2 regions of the Sphingomonas sp. Leaf37 genome follow, and region 2 is predicted to be linked to the other one. Evidence: riboswitches for the same ligand, from Rfam matches in the RefSeq annotation. Region 2 holds a riboswitch; the other holds the start of a gene.
The links. A riboswitch is a leader RNA that binds a small molecule or an ion and turns the genes downstream of it on or off. The one in region 2 is predicted to bind cobalamin.
Positions count from the first base shown of each region.

Region 1: another riboswitch for cobalamin. It lies ahead of LRA87_RS17375 (TonB-dependent receptor plug domain-containing protein); the one in region 2 lies ahead of LRA87_RS00290 (putative oxygenase MesX).

Region 1 covers NZ_CAKLAX010000006.1:45,382-53,216, forward strand. The annotation lists gene LRA87_RS17360 (hypothetical protein) at 1-118, shown strand, start outside; gene LRA87_RS17365 (hypothetical protein) at 164-871, opposite strand; gene cobU (bifunctional adenosylcobinamide kinase/adenosylcobinamide-phosphate guanylyltransferase) at 930-1,451, opposite strand; cobalamin riboswitch at 1,480-1,682, shown strand; gene LRA87_RS17375 (TonB-dependent receptor plug domain-containing protein) at 1,813-3,765, shown strand; gene LRA87_RS17380 (aminotransferase class I/II-fold pyridoxal phosphate-dependent enzyme) at 3,765-4,739, shown strand; gene cobO (cob(I)yrinic acid a,c-diamide adenosyltransferase) at 4,736-5,338, shown strand; gene LRA87_RS17390 (ABC transporter substrate-binding protein) at 5,335-6,147, shown strand; gene LRA87_RS17395 (FecCD family ABC transporter permease) at 6,144-7,106, shown strand; gene LRA87_RS17400 (ABC transporter ATP-binding protein) at 7,103-7,835, shown strand, end outside.
Region 2 covers NZ_CAKLAX010000001.1:83,665-91,499, reverse strand. The annotation lists gene LRA87_RS00300 (glutaredoxin) at 1-419, shown strand, start outside; gene LRA87_RS00295 (helicase-related protein) at 533-3,697, shown strand; cobalamin riboswitch at 3,959-4,179, shown strand; gene LRA87_RS00290 (putative oxygenase MesX) at 4,301-5,287, shown strand; gene LRA87_RS00285 (methionine synthase) at 5,317-6,345, shown strand; gene LRA87_RS00280 (amidohydrolase family protein) at 6,462-7,301, opposite strand; gene LRA87_RS00275 (sialidase family protein) at 7,298-7,835, opposite strand, start outside.

The DNA of each region.
Region 1 (7,835 bases), on a different contig from region 2:
CGGCATGGGTATCTTTTCGCCGCTCGCGCTGGCGCTGCTGACGCTGCTGGCCGTTCCCTGTGTCGCTATGTCCGCATTCGCCGGCCGGGTCGCCATGTCGAGAGATCGTACGGCCTGACACAGGGGAACCTGCCCCCTCGAAGGCTGTCCGCGGGTCGCCAGTCTACAGCCGGCCGAACACCGATTCGAAACCTGCCTGATCGCCTGCCGCCAGGAAACGCGCCTGTTCGATCCAGCGGTCGCGCGCCAGCCGGCCGGTAAAGGGGCCGAGTTCCGCGTCGAGTCGCATGGCCTCGTCATCGGTCAGCGCCGCGATCTGTCCCACCGTGCTCACGCCCAATTCGCCCAGCCGCGAGGCCAGTTTGGGACCCAGGCCCTTCAGCGTCGTCACCGGTGCGTCGGCAGGATTGCCGCCGGTCGCGACAGGCGTCGAGGCAGCTTCCGTCGCCGGGCTGGCGTCGAGCGATGCGCCGGCGGCGATCGGTTCGTCGGCCAACGGTACTGCCGGCGATGGCGGAACCGACGGTTCGAGCCTTGCCGGCTCGGGCGCGGCGGGTAGGGCCTGTGGCACCATGACCGGTTCGGATGCGGGCGGGGTGGCTGGCGGCGGCGAAACGGGTCGCTCTACGACGGCCGGTGCAGGCGCTGCTTTCGTCGGTTCCGCTGCATGCTCCACCTCATCATTGCGTTCGGCGATATCGTGCTCGGCCGTCTTGCGCTGACTCTTGAGACGCATGCCCCAGACGATCGCGACGATCACCACCACGGCGAAGATCGCAATGACGATGAGGTGCGCGTAGGTGAAGGCGTCGGTGGTGCTGGGGATCAGACTGGCGCCGGAGGCGCCGCCGGTGGTGGCGGTATCGTTCATGGGTGCGATCCTAGCGGTGACGCTACGGCGCGGCGAGGGGAAACATCGCCGTCGCCGATCAGCTGCCCGGATCGAACGACTGCAATGGCAGGATCATGCCCGCGACGACAAACACCGTCCGATCCACCCGCGCCGCCACCGCCTGATTCAGTCGCCCAGCCTCGTCGCGAAACGCCCGGCCAAGCGGGTGTTCGGGGACGATGCCCAGCCCCACTTCGTTGCTGACCAAGAACAAGGGCACTCGCGCGGCATCGATCGCGGCAAGCAGATCGGCGGATCGCGCCGCGACGTCGTGGTTGCCCAGCATCACGTTGGACAGCCACAGGGTCAGGCAATCCACCAGCATCGCACCCTGCCGTCCCGCGCCGATCGCTTCCGGCAGCGCGAGCGGGCATTCGATCGTGGTCCAGCGCGCATCCCGATCGGCCCGATGCCGCGCGATGCGATCGGTCATCTCGTCGTCGAAGGCCTCGGCCGTGGCGAGGTAGGCGAGCGGGCCTGCATATGCTTCCGCGGCCGCTTGCGCCAGCCGGCTCTTGCCCGATCGCGCGCCCCCCAGAAAGAATGTCGTCGCCACCATCGTCTTGCCTTCCACCCGGCTCGCCTCTAGGGGCGCGGTCGCGACAGGTTTCCAGAGATGGAATGAAAAGGGAACCCGGAAGCGAGCGATCCGCTCGTCATCCGGGGCTGTCCCCGCAACTGTGACCGGCGAGCCCTGCTCCATCGTGTGCCACTGGATCATCCGATCCGGGAAGGCCGGGCAAGGCGACGACCCGGAAGCCAGGAGACCTGCCTGTCGCGGTTGTCCTTCGTGCGGACGGGGTGTTCCGGGCGATCGAGGGTTTCCTCGCGTGACGACGGTGTTGGGGTCGTGCGCGACGGATCATCGGTTCCGGCGAGCCGTGGCGCGTGTCCCCGTTGTTGAACGAAGGGGACTCACCGTGAAGAATTATGCCTGTCTGATCCTGTTGCCGTGCATCGCCGCCGCAACCCCGTCATTCGCCCAGACCATTCCGACCGCCAGGAGCGCCCAGTCCACGGGCGGGCTGGCGCAGGCCGCCGAGGCGGACGAGTCCATCGTCGTCACCGCTAATCGCGCGGCGCGGCCTGCTTCCACCGTCGGCCAGTCTGTTACCGTCTTGGACGAAGAGACGATCCGCACGCGTCAGGCGGTGGTTGTGTCCGACCTGCTGCGCCAGACGCCCGGCGTCACCGTGGTGCGCAACGGCGGCGCGGGCACCGCCACATCGGTCAACATCCGTGGCGCGGACAGCGACCAGACGGTCGCGCTGATCGACGGCATCAAGCTGAACGATCCGTCCTCGCCCGGTGGCGGCTTCAACTTCGGCAATCTGCTGGTCGGAAACATCAGCCGGATCGAGGTGCTGCGCGGCGCGCAATCGGTGTTGTGGGGCAGCCAGGCGATCGGCGGCGTCGTCAACCTGATCACCCGCCCGCCGACCGAGCAGCTCAGCGTCAACGCTCGCGCCGAAGGCGGCTGGCACGACACCGGTCAGGCGTTCGCCAACGTATCGGGCAAGGCCGGGCCGGTGTCCGCCAGCCTGGGCGGCGGCTATTTCACCAGCGACGGCGTCTCGACCTACGCCCTCGGCAAGGAGCGTGACGGGTTCCGCAACTATGCCGCCAACGGCAGCCTCGGTATCGACCTGATGCAGAATGTGTCGATCGACCTGCGTGGTTTCTACAGCAACGGGCGGACCGATATTGACGGCTTCCCCGCGCCGCGCTTCACGTTCGGCGACACCCGCGAATATGGCGATAACGAACAATGGGTCGGCTATGCCGGCCTGAATGCCGCGTTGTTCGACGGCCGTTTCCGCAATCGCTTCGGCTATGCGCACACCGACACCGATCGCCGCAACATCGATCCCGAGGGTATCCCGACCGAGACGTTCCGCGGCATCGGTCGCAACGACCGGCTGGAATATCAGGGGACGGTAGACCTCGATTCGGCGGTGTTCGCGACCTTCGGGGCGGAGCGGGAGGTGTCGCGCTTCTCGACGTCGAGCTTCGGGGGGCCGGTGACCCGTGGTCGCGCGCGCATCTTCAGCGTCTATGGCCAGTTGGCGGTGACGCCGATCGCCGGACTGACCGCGACCGGCGGCGTGCGCCACGATGACCACAATATCTTCGGCGGCGAGACGACCTTCTCGGGTAGCGGCGTCTATTCGCCCAACGGCGGCGCGACGGCATTCCGGGCCAGCTATTCGGAAGGGTTCAAGGCACCGACGCTGTACCAGTTGCAGAGCGAATACGGCAATGCGCGGCTCGATCCCGAACGGTCGAAGGGCTGGGACGCGGGTGTGACGCAGCGGGCGCTGGATGGCGCGGTGGAAGTGGGCGCGACCTATTTTCGGCGGACGTCGACCGACCTCATCACGTTCGTGTCGTGCACCGCGCCATTGACCGGCATCTGCGCGGGTAGGCCGAACGGCACCTACGGCAACATCGCGCGCACGCGGGCGCAAGGGGTCGAGGCGACGCTGACGTTGCGCCCGGTCGAGGCGCTGACCTTCGCAGCTAGCTACACCTATCTCGATGCGAAGAACCGGTCGACCGGCACCGCGAACTTCGGCCGCGATCTGGCGCGGCGGCCAGACAGCAGCGTGACGGTGAACGCCGATTATCGCTGGCCGTTCGGGCTGACCACGGGGGCGACGATCACCGCGATCGGCGACAGTTTCGACAATGCGTCGAACGCGCGCCGGCTGGACGGCTATGTCGTCACCGACGTCCGCGCCGCATTCCCGGTCACCCGGAACATCGAGGTCTATGGCCGGATCGAGAACGCGTTCGATGCGCGTTACCAGACGATCTATCAATATGGTCAGCCCGGCCGCGGTGCGTTCGGCGGCGTGCGGCTGACCTATTGATGATCGACGCCAGCGCCCTTGCCACCTTCTGCGCGCATGGCGGGCGGGTGGCGGAGGCGCGCGTGCTGTTCGGCGGCGACGACTGGCTCGACCTGTCCACCGGCATCGCGCCCTGGGCGTGGCCGGTCGGGGACGTGCCGCTGCACTTCGATCGCCTGCCCGAACCGGGGGGGATCGCCGCACTGGAAGCGGCGGCGGCGCAGGCGTTCGGGGTCGCCGACCCGGCGCAGGTGGTCGCAGTGCCAGGAACGGATATGGCGATGCGGCTGCTTGCCCCGCTGCTGGCGGTGGAGCGGCCCGCGGTGGTGCAGCCCGGTTATGCGGGCCACCGTGCCGCGTGGCCGGACGCTACCCCCGTCGTGACGCCGGACGTCGTGACGGATCACGATCTGCTGGTGCTGGCCAATCCCGCCAATCCGGATGGCCGGGTCGTCGGTCGCGACACCCTGTTGGCGCTCGCTGCGCGGCTGACGATCGTCGTGGACGAAGCCTATGCCGATCCCGCCGGTGGCCTCTGCGATCGGGCGAACGACCGGCTGATCGTGCTGCGATCGTTCGGCAAATTCTATGGCCTGCCCGGGGTGCGGCTGGGGTTCGTCGTCACCGGCGGGAACCTTGGCGGTCGATTGCGGGCGATGCTGGGCGACTGGCCCGTGTCGTCGGCGGCGGTCGCCATCGGCACCACGGCCTATCATGACGCGGCGTGGCGGCGGGCGCAGCAAGCACGCATCGACGAGACGGGTGCGTTGCTCGACCGCCTGCTCGATGGTGCCGGTCTGGGCATCGTCGGCAGCGCGCCGTTGTTCCGCCTGATCGCCTGCGAAAGCGCCATCGATCTGTTTGATCTGCTCGCGCGCCATGCCATCCTGACCCGGCCGTTTGCCGATCGCGACGACCGGTTGCGGATCGCTCTGCCGCGCGGTGCGGCGGGACTGACCCGACTGGCCGCCGCCCTCGAGGAGTTTCGTCGATGACCGAAGATCATGCCCGTCACAACGCCCGCATGGCGCGCGTCGCCGCGGCGCGCGAGAAGATGCAAGCCCGCCGCACGCTCGAGCGCGGGCTGCTGATCGTCCACACCGGCAACGGCAAGGGCAAGTCGTCCTCCGCGTTCGGAATGGCGATCAGGAGCATCGGCTGGGGCCTGAAGGTCGCGATCCTGCAATACGTCAAGGGCAAGTGGGAGACGGGGGAGCGCAACTTCTTCGACGTGCATCCCGAACTGGCGACGTTCGAGGTGATGGGCGAAGGTTTCACCTGGGACACGCAGGACCGCGCGCTCGACATCGCCGCGGCGCAGGCTGCGTGGGAGCGATCGAAGGCGATGATCCTCGATCCGGACGTGGATTTCGTCATCCTCGACGAACTCAACATCGTACTGCGCGACGATACGCTGCCCATCGCCGAGATCGTCACGTTCCTGAAGGAGCGGCCGCTGACCAAGCATATCTGCATCACCGGCCGCAACGCCAAGCCGGAATTGCTGGAGATCGCCGACCTGATCACCGACTTCACCGAGGTGAAGCATCCCTACAAGGCCGGGTTCAAGGCGCAGAAGGGGGTCGAATATTGATCCGACGACTTGCATTGGCGATTGCGCTGTTGCCGCTCGTGTCGGCGGCACCGCTGCCGCGGATGCCACGGATCGTGTCGATCAACCCGTGTATCGATGCGGTGCTGATGCAGGTTGCCGACCGCGCGCAGATCGCCGGGATCAGCCATTATTCGCAGGACCCGCGCGCGACGTCGATCCCGCTGGCGCTGGCGCGGCGGTTCCGCGCGACGTCGGGGACGGCGGAAGAGGTGGTGGCGCTCGCCCCCGACATGGTCATCACCGGGCCGCACGTCGAACCCGCGACGCTCGCCGCGCTCAAGCGGATGGGCATCGCGATCGTGCAATATCCGGTGCCGGATTCGGTCGAGGAGAGCGAGGCGCAGGTGCGCGACATCGCGCGGGTCGCCGGTCATTCGGCGCGGGGCGAGGCGCTCGCCCGGCGTATCGCGGTGGCGGCGCGGCCGGTGGCGGGTGCGACGGTGCCGGCGTTGATCTGGCAATCAGGCGGGCTGGTGCCGGGGGCGGGAACGCTGTCCGACGACCTGCTGCGCCGCGCCGGTTTCCGCAACATGAGCGCGGTCTATGGCCTGAAGAAATGGGATGTGCTGCCGTTGGAATATCTGATCGCCAGGCCGCCGCGCGTGCTGCTGTCGATGGGCGCGGCCGAGGTGGGGGAGGATCGCGTGACCGCGCATCCGGCGGTGAAGCGGCTGGGCCAGCGGATCGCGATCGCGCCCTATCCTACGCGGCTGATGAATTGCGGCGGGCCGACGATCATCGCGGCGATGACGCGGCTGCGTGCCATCCGCAAAGGCTATGGCGTATGAGCCGGCTCAACCTTCTACTGCTGGTCGGCGTGGTCATCGTCGCCGCGCTGTCGGTAGCGTCGGGCAAGGTGTGGGTGCCGCTGGATGCGTGGACGGCGGCCGATCCGCGATCGATCATCATGGTCGAATTGCGTTTGCCACGCACCGTGCTGGCGTTGCTGGTGGGGGCGGCGCTGGGGCTGTCGGGGGCGGTGATGCAGGGGTATCTGCGTAATCCGCTCGCCGATCCCGGGCTGTTCGGCGTGTCGTCCGGCGCGGCGCTGGGCGCCGTGCTGGCGCTGTATTTCGGCTATGCCGCGCAGCTGTGGCTGCTGCCTGGTTTCGCGCTGCTCGGCTCGGCGGGGACGATGGCGTTGCTGGCGGTGATTGCCGGACGATCGGGCAGCCTGATCCTGTTCACGCTGGCGGGGATGATCCTGACGAGCATCACCGGATCGCTCACCAGCCTGGCGATCAGTCTTGCGCCGACGCCGTTCGTCTCGTCGCAGATCGTGACGTGGCTGCTCGGCGCGCTGACCGACCGTAGCTGGGACGACGTCAAGGTCGCGCTGCCGCTGATCGTGATAGGTGCGGCCCTGCTGGCGACGACGGCACGTGCGCTGGATGCGCTGACGCTGGGCGAACAGGCGGCGCGGTCGATGGGCGTCGATCCGGGGCGGCTGCAATATGTCGTCATCGCCGGCATCGCGCTGACCGTCGGCGCATCGGTGGCGTCGGCGGGGGTGATCGGCTTCGTCGGGCTGATGGTGCCGCACCTCGTCCGGCCGCTGGCGGGCAACCGGCCTTCCGCTATCCTGCTGCCCTCCGCACTCGGCGGCGCGCTGTTGCTGACGCTGGCGGATAGCCTCGTGCGGCTCGCGCCAACGGTCAGCGAACTGCGACTCGGAATAGCGATGTCGATGCTGGGCGGGCCGTTCTTCATGTATTTGTTATTCCGCATGCGCCGGAGGCTCGCATGAGCGTGCTCGCTGCCGAAGCGATCGGCCTGTCGCTGGGCGGCAATCGCATACTCGACGACGTCAGCTTCGCCTTCCGGCGCGGACGGGTGACGGCGCTGCTCGGTGCGAACGGTGCCGGCAAGAGCACGTTGCTCGCCTGTCTCGCGGCGTTGCGGCAGCCGGACAGCGGCCGTGCGACGCTGGACGGGCGCGACGTGCAGACGATCGACCGGCGCGAGCGGGCACGGGCGATCGGGCTGCTGCCGCAGGCGGCCGACGTGCATTGGGATGTCGATGTCGCGACGCTGGTCGGGCTCGGCCGGTTTCCGCATCGCGGGCGCTGGGGCGAGACGGATGCCGACCGCGCAGCGGTGGCGCGCGCGCTGGCGGCAACGGACATGACCGCACTGGCGGATCGCGGCGTGGAGCGATTGTCGGGCGGTGAACGCGGCCGGGCGCTGCTGGCGCGGGTGCTGGCGGGGGAGCCGGACTGGCTGCTCGCCGACGAGCCGCTCGCCAGCCTCGATCCCGCGCACCAGCTCGATGTGCTCGCGCGGTTGCGCGGCGTGGCGGCGGCGGGCGGCGGCGTGGTGCTGGTGCTGCACGACCTGCATCTGGCGGCGCGGGTTGCGGACGATGCGGTGCTGCTGCGCCATGGTCGCGTCATCGCCGCCGGTCCCGCCGACGCGGTGCTGACCGCGCCGCTGATCGCCGAAGCCTATGGCGTCGAGGTCGAGATCGGCACCACCC
Region 2 (7,835 bases):
GCACCCTCGGCGCGCCGTTCACGCCTCAGGCCCTCCAGTGGTTGGGCGGCTTCAGCATGGCGACGCTCGCGCTGCTCAAGTTGCAGAACATCGAGACGTTTTCGACGATGTTCCTCAACTACGACCTGCTCGCCCGTCGTTGGGTGCGCTACGGCTACGTCTACCCGTTCGCGGAGGCACTCGCCGGGGTCCTGATGACCGCGGGCGTGCTGGACTGGCTGTCGATCCCGATCGCCCTGTTCATCGGCATCATCGGCGCCGCCTCGGTCTTCAAGGCCGTCTATGTCGACCGGCGCGAACTCAAGTGCGCCTGCGTCGGGGGGTCTGCCGACGTTCCGCTCGGCTTCGTGTCGCTGACCGAGAACCTCGGTATGATCGCCATGGCGGTGTGGATGCTCGTCAGGTCGGGATCGATGTGAGCAGGCGTGCGGTCGGGCGGTCGGGCGGTCGGCTGAATCGCGGGGATCGTCATCACGCACTGGAACGCACCCATCGGCTAACACGTTTGCGCAGCTCACTTTTCAGGTTCCCCATGCCAGCAAACCCGCCGTCCAGGAGCGTCCACCGCAGCACGGCCGAACACGCCGCATCCCTTGCCCCCCTGCTCGACGACGGCGATCTCATCGCGATCGCGCGGGATGAAGTCGCGGCGGCCGGGCTGGCAGACACGCTGGCCGCCTTGTGTCCGGACAACACAATCCTGTTCTGCCCCGGCAGCGATGCCCTGCCCGGCGACGCCGCGCCGCCCTCGCCCGGCAACGTGGGACAGCGGGTTGCGAGCCTGCACAGGCTGCAACGGCTGCTGGCGACACCGCAGCGTCCGAGAATCGCGCTGATCAGCACGGGCGAGGCGGCGGCGCGGGCGTATCCCAAACCCGAAACCTATGCGGCCGAACCCCCGGCCGTCGCGGTCGGAGACGAGGTCGATCTCGCCGCGCTTCAGGAAAGCCTGCTGGCGATCGGCTATGTCGCGGACGAGCGCGTGGACGAACCCGGTGAAATCGGGTTGCGCGGGCAGGTGCTGGACGTATTCCCCGCCGATGCCACGCTGCCGCTGCGGATCGAGGCCGCCGACGGCCGGATCGCCGCCATCCGCAGTTACGATGCCGCCGACCAGCGCAGTATCGAGGATATCGATCGCCGCGATCTGGGGCGCGTCACAGAACCGGCGGTCAGCGACACGCCGACGACGCTGCTCGATCAGTTTTCGGGCGCACGCGTGACGATCGATCCGGCCGCGGACGACCGTCGCGAGCGTTTCCTGAAGCTGGTGAAGGATGCGACGCGGCGCGGGTCGAAACGCACGTCCAGCGATGTGATCGACGACGCCACATGGCGCAAGACGCTGAAGGCGCGTGACGTCGTGACGTTGGCGCCCGCCGCCGATCCACCACCGCGGTTCGTCGAAAATCCGTCGCCGCTGCGTGCCTGCGCGCAACTGGCGAGGGAGGTGCTCGACACGGGCGGGCGTGTGGTCCTGCTTGCCAGCCGACGCGATCTCCGGTTTCTTGCGCCGCGCCTCGCCAATGCCGTCAAACGTGACATGCAGGATGTCGGATCCTGGGCGCAAGTGGCTGCGGCGAAACCCGGCACCCTGTTGTCGCTACCGGTCTGCGCCGATCGCGGGTTTCGCCACGAGGATGTGCTCGCGGTCACCGCAGCCGATCTGATCGGCAGTCGGGCCGAGCGGAGCGGACAGGCGGTGGCGGTCGCCACGCCCGCGTTAGACGCCGGCACCGAACTGCGCGTCGACGATGTGGTGATCCACGAGGATCATGGACTTGCCGTGATCACCGGCTTGCAGGCGCTGCCCGTCGATGAAGGCGATGGCGGCGACGCGATCGCGCTTACCTATGCCGACGAGGCGGTGCGTCTGGTGCCGGTGTCGGAAGCGGATCGCATCTGGCGCTACGGGGCGGAAGATGATGCGGTTCGGCTGGACAAGCTCGACGGATCGACGTGGCACAAGCGCCGCGGCGAGATCGACGCGGCCATCGCCGAAACCGCCAAGGCACTGACCGCGCTCGCGGAAGAGCGCGCGAACCACACTGCGCCGGTGCTGGATGCGGCACCGGCCGATTACGAGCGTTTCGCGGCCGGCTTCCCCTTTTCGGAAACGCCGGACCAGCTGGCGGCGATCGAGGCGGTGCGCTCCGACCTTGCCAGCGGACGGCCGATGGACCGGCTGGTGGTCGGCGATGTCGGGTTCGGCAAGACCGAAGTGGCGGTACGGGCCGCCGCGGTCGCGGCATTGTCGGGTCGTCAGGTGGCGATCGCTGCGCCTACGACCGTGCTGGCGAGGCAGCATTTCGAAACCTTTACCAACCGGTTCGCCGATACGGACATCACCGTCGCCAGCCTGTCCCGCACCTCCGGCGCGGCCGAACGCAAGGCGGTAAAGGCCGGTCTCGCCGACGGAACCATCCGCATCGTAGTCGGCACCGGCGCGATTGCCGGCAAGGGTGTCGTCTACAAGGACCTCGCGCTCGTCATCGTCGACGAGGAGCAGCGCTTCGGCGCCGCGGACAAGAACCGGCTGCAACAGCTGTCCAGCGGCCATGTCCTCACCCTGTCGGCGACGCCGATCCCGCGGACGCTACAGGCCGCGATGGTCGGCCTGCGCCAGCTGTCGATCATCGCGACCCCGCCGGCGCGGCGTCAGCCGATCCGCACCGCCGTCAGTGCGTTCGCCGACGCGACGTTGCGGGCGGCGCTGCTGCGCGAGCACAGCCGGGGCGGGCAGAGCTTCGTGGTGGTGCCGCGCATTGCCGACATGGCGCCGCTCGCGGCCTTGCTCGACCGTCTGGTGCCCGAGCTGGACGTGCTATCCGCGCACGGCAAGATGCCGGCGGCGGATATCGATGCATCGATGGTGCGGTTCGGACGCGGCGACGGCGACGTCCTGCTGGCGACCAACATCATTGAGGCCGGGCTGGACGTCCCGCGCGCCAACACCATGGCCATCATGCATGCCGACCGCTTCGGTCTGGCGCAATTGCATCAGTTGCGCGGGCGCGTCGGGCGCGGCAGCCGACGCGGACAGGTATTGCTGTTCACCGACGCAGACGACGCGATCGCGCCCCGCACGATCAAGCGGCTACGCACGCTGGAAGCGTTCGACCGGCTCGGCGCGGGGTTCGCGATCAGCGCCCGCGATCTCGACCTGCGCGGTGCCGGCGACCTGATCGGCGACACGCAGGCCGGGCATATGCGCCTGATCGGCGTCGAGTTGTACCAGCAACTGCTGGAAGGCGCGTTGCGCGAGGCGCGGGGGGAGAGCGTCGAACGATGGACCCCGGTGCTGCACCTCGGCATTGATGGCCGTCTGCCTGCGGAATGGATCCCCGACGTGAACATGCGGGTCGCGCTGTATGCGCGACTGGCGCGGATCGTGTCGGCCGACGAACTCGACGGGTTCGAGGAGGAGCTGACCGACCGCTTCGGCGAGGCTCCGGTCGAGGCACGCCGCCTGCTGACAATCGCGCGGCTGCGCCTGCACATGCGGGTGGCGGACGTCGCGCGGATCGACGCGGGGCCTGCGGCGATCGCCTTTACCCCGCGTGGCGACGTCGCCGCGCTCGCCGCGAAACTGGGATTGCCGGAAAAGAAGGGGCGGGTCTTGCTTGCCGAAGCCATTGATGATCCGGAAGCGCGGCTCGAGCGGGTGGGTGCTCTGATGCACGCGGCGGCAGGATGACGTGATCGGCGGCGTCAGCGGGTCGGGTCCGCGGATCCGGAACGGATGCGGTGCGCGCTCTCGCGCAAATCGGGCCACCCTCCGCAGACGCAACACATCCTCGATCGGCCGCTCGGGGTCGGCACCAATCGACCATCTGCCGGCCACGAACGGCCTGGCGTGCCGGCTCCCGGCCCCTTGTCACCCCGCATTTCGATCGTCACAGGATATAACGATATAAAGATATCTTTATATCGTTATTGACAGAGTCTCGCGGATGGTGTTGAACCGGCTCGTCGAGGTTCCTCATCCCAGGCATGGCGATGAGGCTAAGACGGGAAGCCGGTGATGTCCTGCGGACATAATCCGGCGCTGCCCCCGCAACTGTAAGCGGCGAGCGGCGGTTCCAATTCGTGTCACTGGGCTTTGCACAAAGCCCGGGAAGGCCGGAACCACCGCATTGACCCGTGAGCCAGGAGACCTGCCTCCGACGCCAAAACGTTCCTCGGACGGGGGTTCCTCCGGTGGATCGCGTTCGATGCACGTTCCGTGGCTTGCGCCATCCGGGCCTGTGCGGCCCTGCGCGCTCTTCCTCAGACCCTGCCCGGCAAATGCAGGTGAAGTATGACGGATAGCGAGTTCACGTTCACGATAAGCAGCATCCCGTTCGATGAGGATTATCGTCCGGCCGACAATACCCGCATCACCACCAACTTCGCGAATCTGGCCCGCGGCGAAAGCCGTCGGGCGAATTTACGCAACACGTTGAGGATGATCGACAATCGCTTCAACTCCTTGATGCATCGGGATAACCCCGCAGGCGATCGTTATTCGGTCGCGCTCACGATCATTTCCGCCGCCTTGCAGATGCGTGCGCAGGGCAGCGTCGACACGTTCCCGCTGATCGAAATCCTGCAGACGACCGTTATTGACACAGCCACCGGCGAACGCATCGACGGCATGGTCGGCAACAACTTTTCATCCTACATTCGAGATTACGACTTCAGCGTCCGCCTGCCGGAGCATCTCGGGCGGAATCCTGACGGTGGTGCACCTAAGGACTTCGGCGATCTGCACGGCAGCCTGTTCAGGCACTTTCTGCATTCCAGCGCCTATCGAAACACCTTCAGCAAAGCGCCGGTCATCTGTCTGAGCGTTTCGAGCAAGGAATCCTACTGCCGGGTCGCCGGCGAACATTCCGTTCTCGGGTTCGAATATACGAACGGCAAGTTTTCCCCGACCGACGAGTATTTCGCGAAAATGGGGATGAAGGTGCGCTATTTCATGCCGCGTCATGGCGTTGCACCGTTGGCGTTCTACCACATCGGCGATCTGGCCGGTGACTATGGCGATATCGAGCTCGCCAGTACAATTGCCACGATGGAAACGTTCCAGAAGATCTATCGTCCCGAAATCTACAACGCAAATTCGGTTGCGGCCGAGCTTTATCAGCCGAGCCTCGGGTCCCAGGATTATTCCCTGACCCGGATCGTCTACGATCGCGACGAGCGCAGCAGGCTGGCCGTCGAGCAGGGCAAGTTCGCCGAAGACCATTTCATCAAGCCGCATGGCGCGATGCTGACGCGATGGGCGGCGACCTGCGGTCTTTGAACACCACGAACAATACAGGCGAAATCATCATGACGACGTTGTTGCCGACCACCACCGCGGGCAGCATGCCCAAACCTTCCTGGCTTGCAGAGCCCGGGACGCTCTGGTCGCCGTGGAAGCTGGAGGGTGATGAGCTGGCGGCCGGCAAGCAGGATGCCTTGCGACTGGCCGTCGATGATCAACGGCAGGCCGGGATCGATATCGTCGGAGACGGCGAACAGACGCGCCAGCATTTCGTCACGACCTTCGTCGAACATCTCAGCGGAGTCGACTTTGCCAAGCGCGAGGTCGTCAGGATTCGCAATCGCTACGATGCGAGCGTGCCGACGGTAGTCGGTGCCGTGTCGCGGCCGAAGTCGGTCTTCGTCGACGATGCGAAGTTTCTGCGCGCGCAGACCGACCGGCCGATCAAATGGACGCTGCCGGGTCCGATGACGATGATCGATACTCTTTACGATGACCATTACAGGAGCCGCGAGAAGCTGGCCTGGGAGTTCGCCAGGATTTTGAACGCGGAAGCCAGGGAGCTGCAAGCGGCCGGCGTCGACATCATCCAGTTCGACGAGCCCGCGTTCAACGTCTTCTTCGACGAAGCGAACGACTGGGGGATCGCCACGCTGGAAAAGGCGGCCGAGGGACTCAAGGCCGAGACCGCCGTGCATATCTGCTATGGCTACGGCATCAAGGCCAACACCGACTGGAAGAAAACCTTGGGATCGGAGTGGCGCCAGTATGAGCAAACCTTTCCCAACCTGCAAAAGTCCCGAATCGATATCATCTCGCTGGAATGTCAGAATTCACGGGTGCCGATGGACCTTATCGAGCTCGTCCGGGGCAAGAAGGTGATGGTCGGTGCCATCGACGTGGCGACCGATACGATCGAAACGCCGGAACAGGTGGCGGATACCCTGCGCAAAGCACTCAGGTTCGTCGATGCGGACAAGCTCTATCCCGCCACGAACTGCGGCATGGCGCCCTTGTCTCGCGATGTCGCGAGAGGAAAACTGAGGGCATTGGGTGCGGGTGCGGCGATCGTGCGGCGAGAGCTTTCGGCCTGACCGCGATCCCGGCAAACGGAGAATAGTCGCGAGCGGCGGCATGACGCCGCCGCGACCTTCATCCGCCCCATCGGCCAGCGCCGCACCGGCATCGGATAAGCCGACTCCGGACATCATCATAATCCGTAGAAGGATTCCGCAGACGAGCGGAATATGCCCTGCACCCGCTCTGGCACACGGTCCTGTATGAAACGCAGGGAATGATCCAGCCAGTCGCTGTAATTCCATCCGCTTAGCAGCAGCACCGGCCAGTCGCTGCCCCACATCAGCCGGTCCGGGAACACCCCGATGACGTGGTCCATGCAGCCGGATAGCAGGACTTCCGATGCTGGCGCCGGCAGTTCCGTCAGCAGGCCGGACAGCTTGCACCACACGTTGGGCAGTGCCGCGAGTTCCGCCATGTCGAGCCGCCATCGATCGAGGTCTCCGTTCACCGGATCGGGTTTGGCGGCATGATCGATCACGATACGCAAGTCCGGCCAGCGCCGGGCCAACAGGTGGATCGCGGGCAGATGCCGGGGCCGGACCAGCGCATCGAAACACAGGTCGTGCGTCACCATGGCCTCGATCGCGGCATCCTGTTCGCGGCGCAGGATCCAGCGCGCGTCGGGCATGTCCTGCAGCATCGGACGCAAGCCCAGTAATCTCGGTCGTGCGGCAAGGCGTGCGATGGCATCGGGAGCGTCCGCCGCATCCAGTGCGGTCCAGCCGACCACGCCGGCGACGTTCGGCGCCCGCGCGCCGATGTCGAGCAGCCAGTCCGTCTCGCGCGGATCGGGCTGTGCCTGCACCAACACGGCGCGGTCCAGCGGCAGGGCGGCGAGATCGGCGAGGCCGAAGTCACGATGGATATCCGCCAGATCGGCGCCTGGCCACTGATGAAACCGCGACGCCAGCGACCATAGATGCACATGGCTGTCGCATATGACCGGCCGGTCGTTTGCCACCACGGTCACAGCCGGGCGGGGTCGATCACGATATGGCGGATGCGTCGCCGATCGTAGGTGTAGGTGATGTGGACCAGATTGTCCGCCGACTGGATCACCGCAGGATAGGCGTAGCCGTCCTTCAGCGGTTTGTCCTCCAGCGTCAGGACGTTGCGCCAGCGCACGCCGTCATCGGACAGGCCGATGTTGATCGGATAGCGCACCCCCTTGCCCGGCATCGCGGGCGAATGCGCGGCATGATTGTAGACGATCAGCTGCCGTCCATCGCGCAACGTGATCGCATCGGTGCCGGAATTGGGGTTGGGCAGATCGACCGGCATCAGCGGCCCCCAGCTCCGCCCGCCGTCGCGGGAGAAGGTCGCGGCGACGACGCCCTGCCGCGTACGCGCAACCGCCTCAAGCTGGCCATCGCGCAACATCAGCACGCTCGGCTGGATCGCGTCGAATCTGGACCCCGGATCGACCGGCGGCGTGGCAGTCCACGTCTTGCCGGCATCGCGGCTACGCTCGAAATGCAGCGACCAGCCGCCGCCGTCCGCCTGC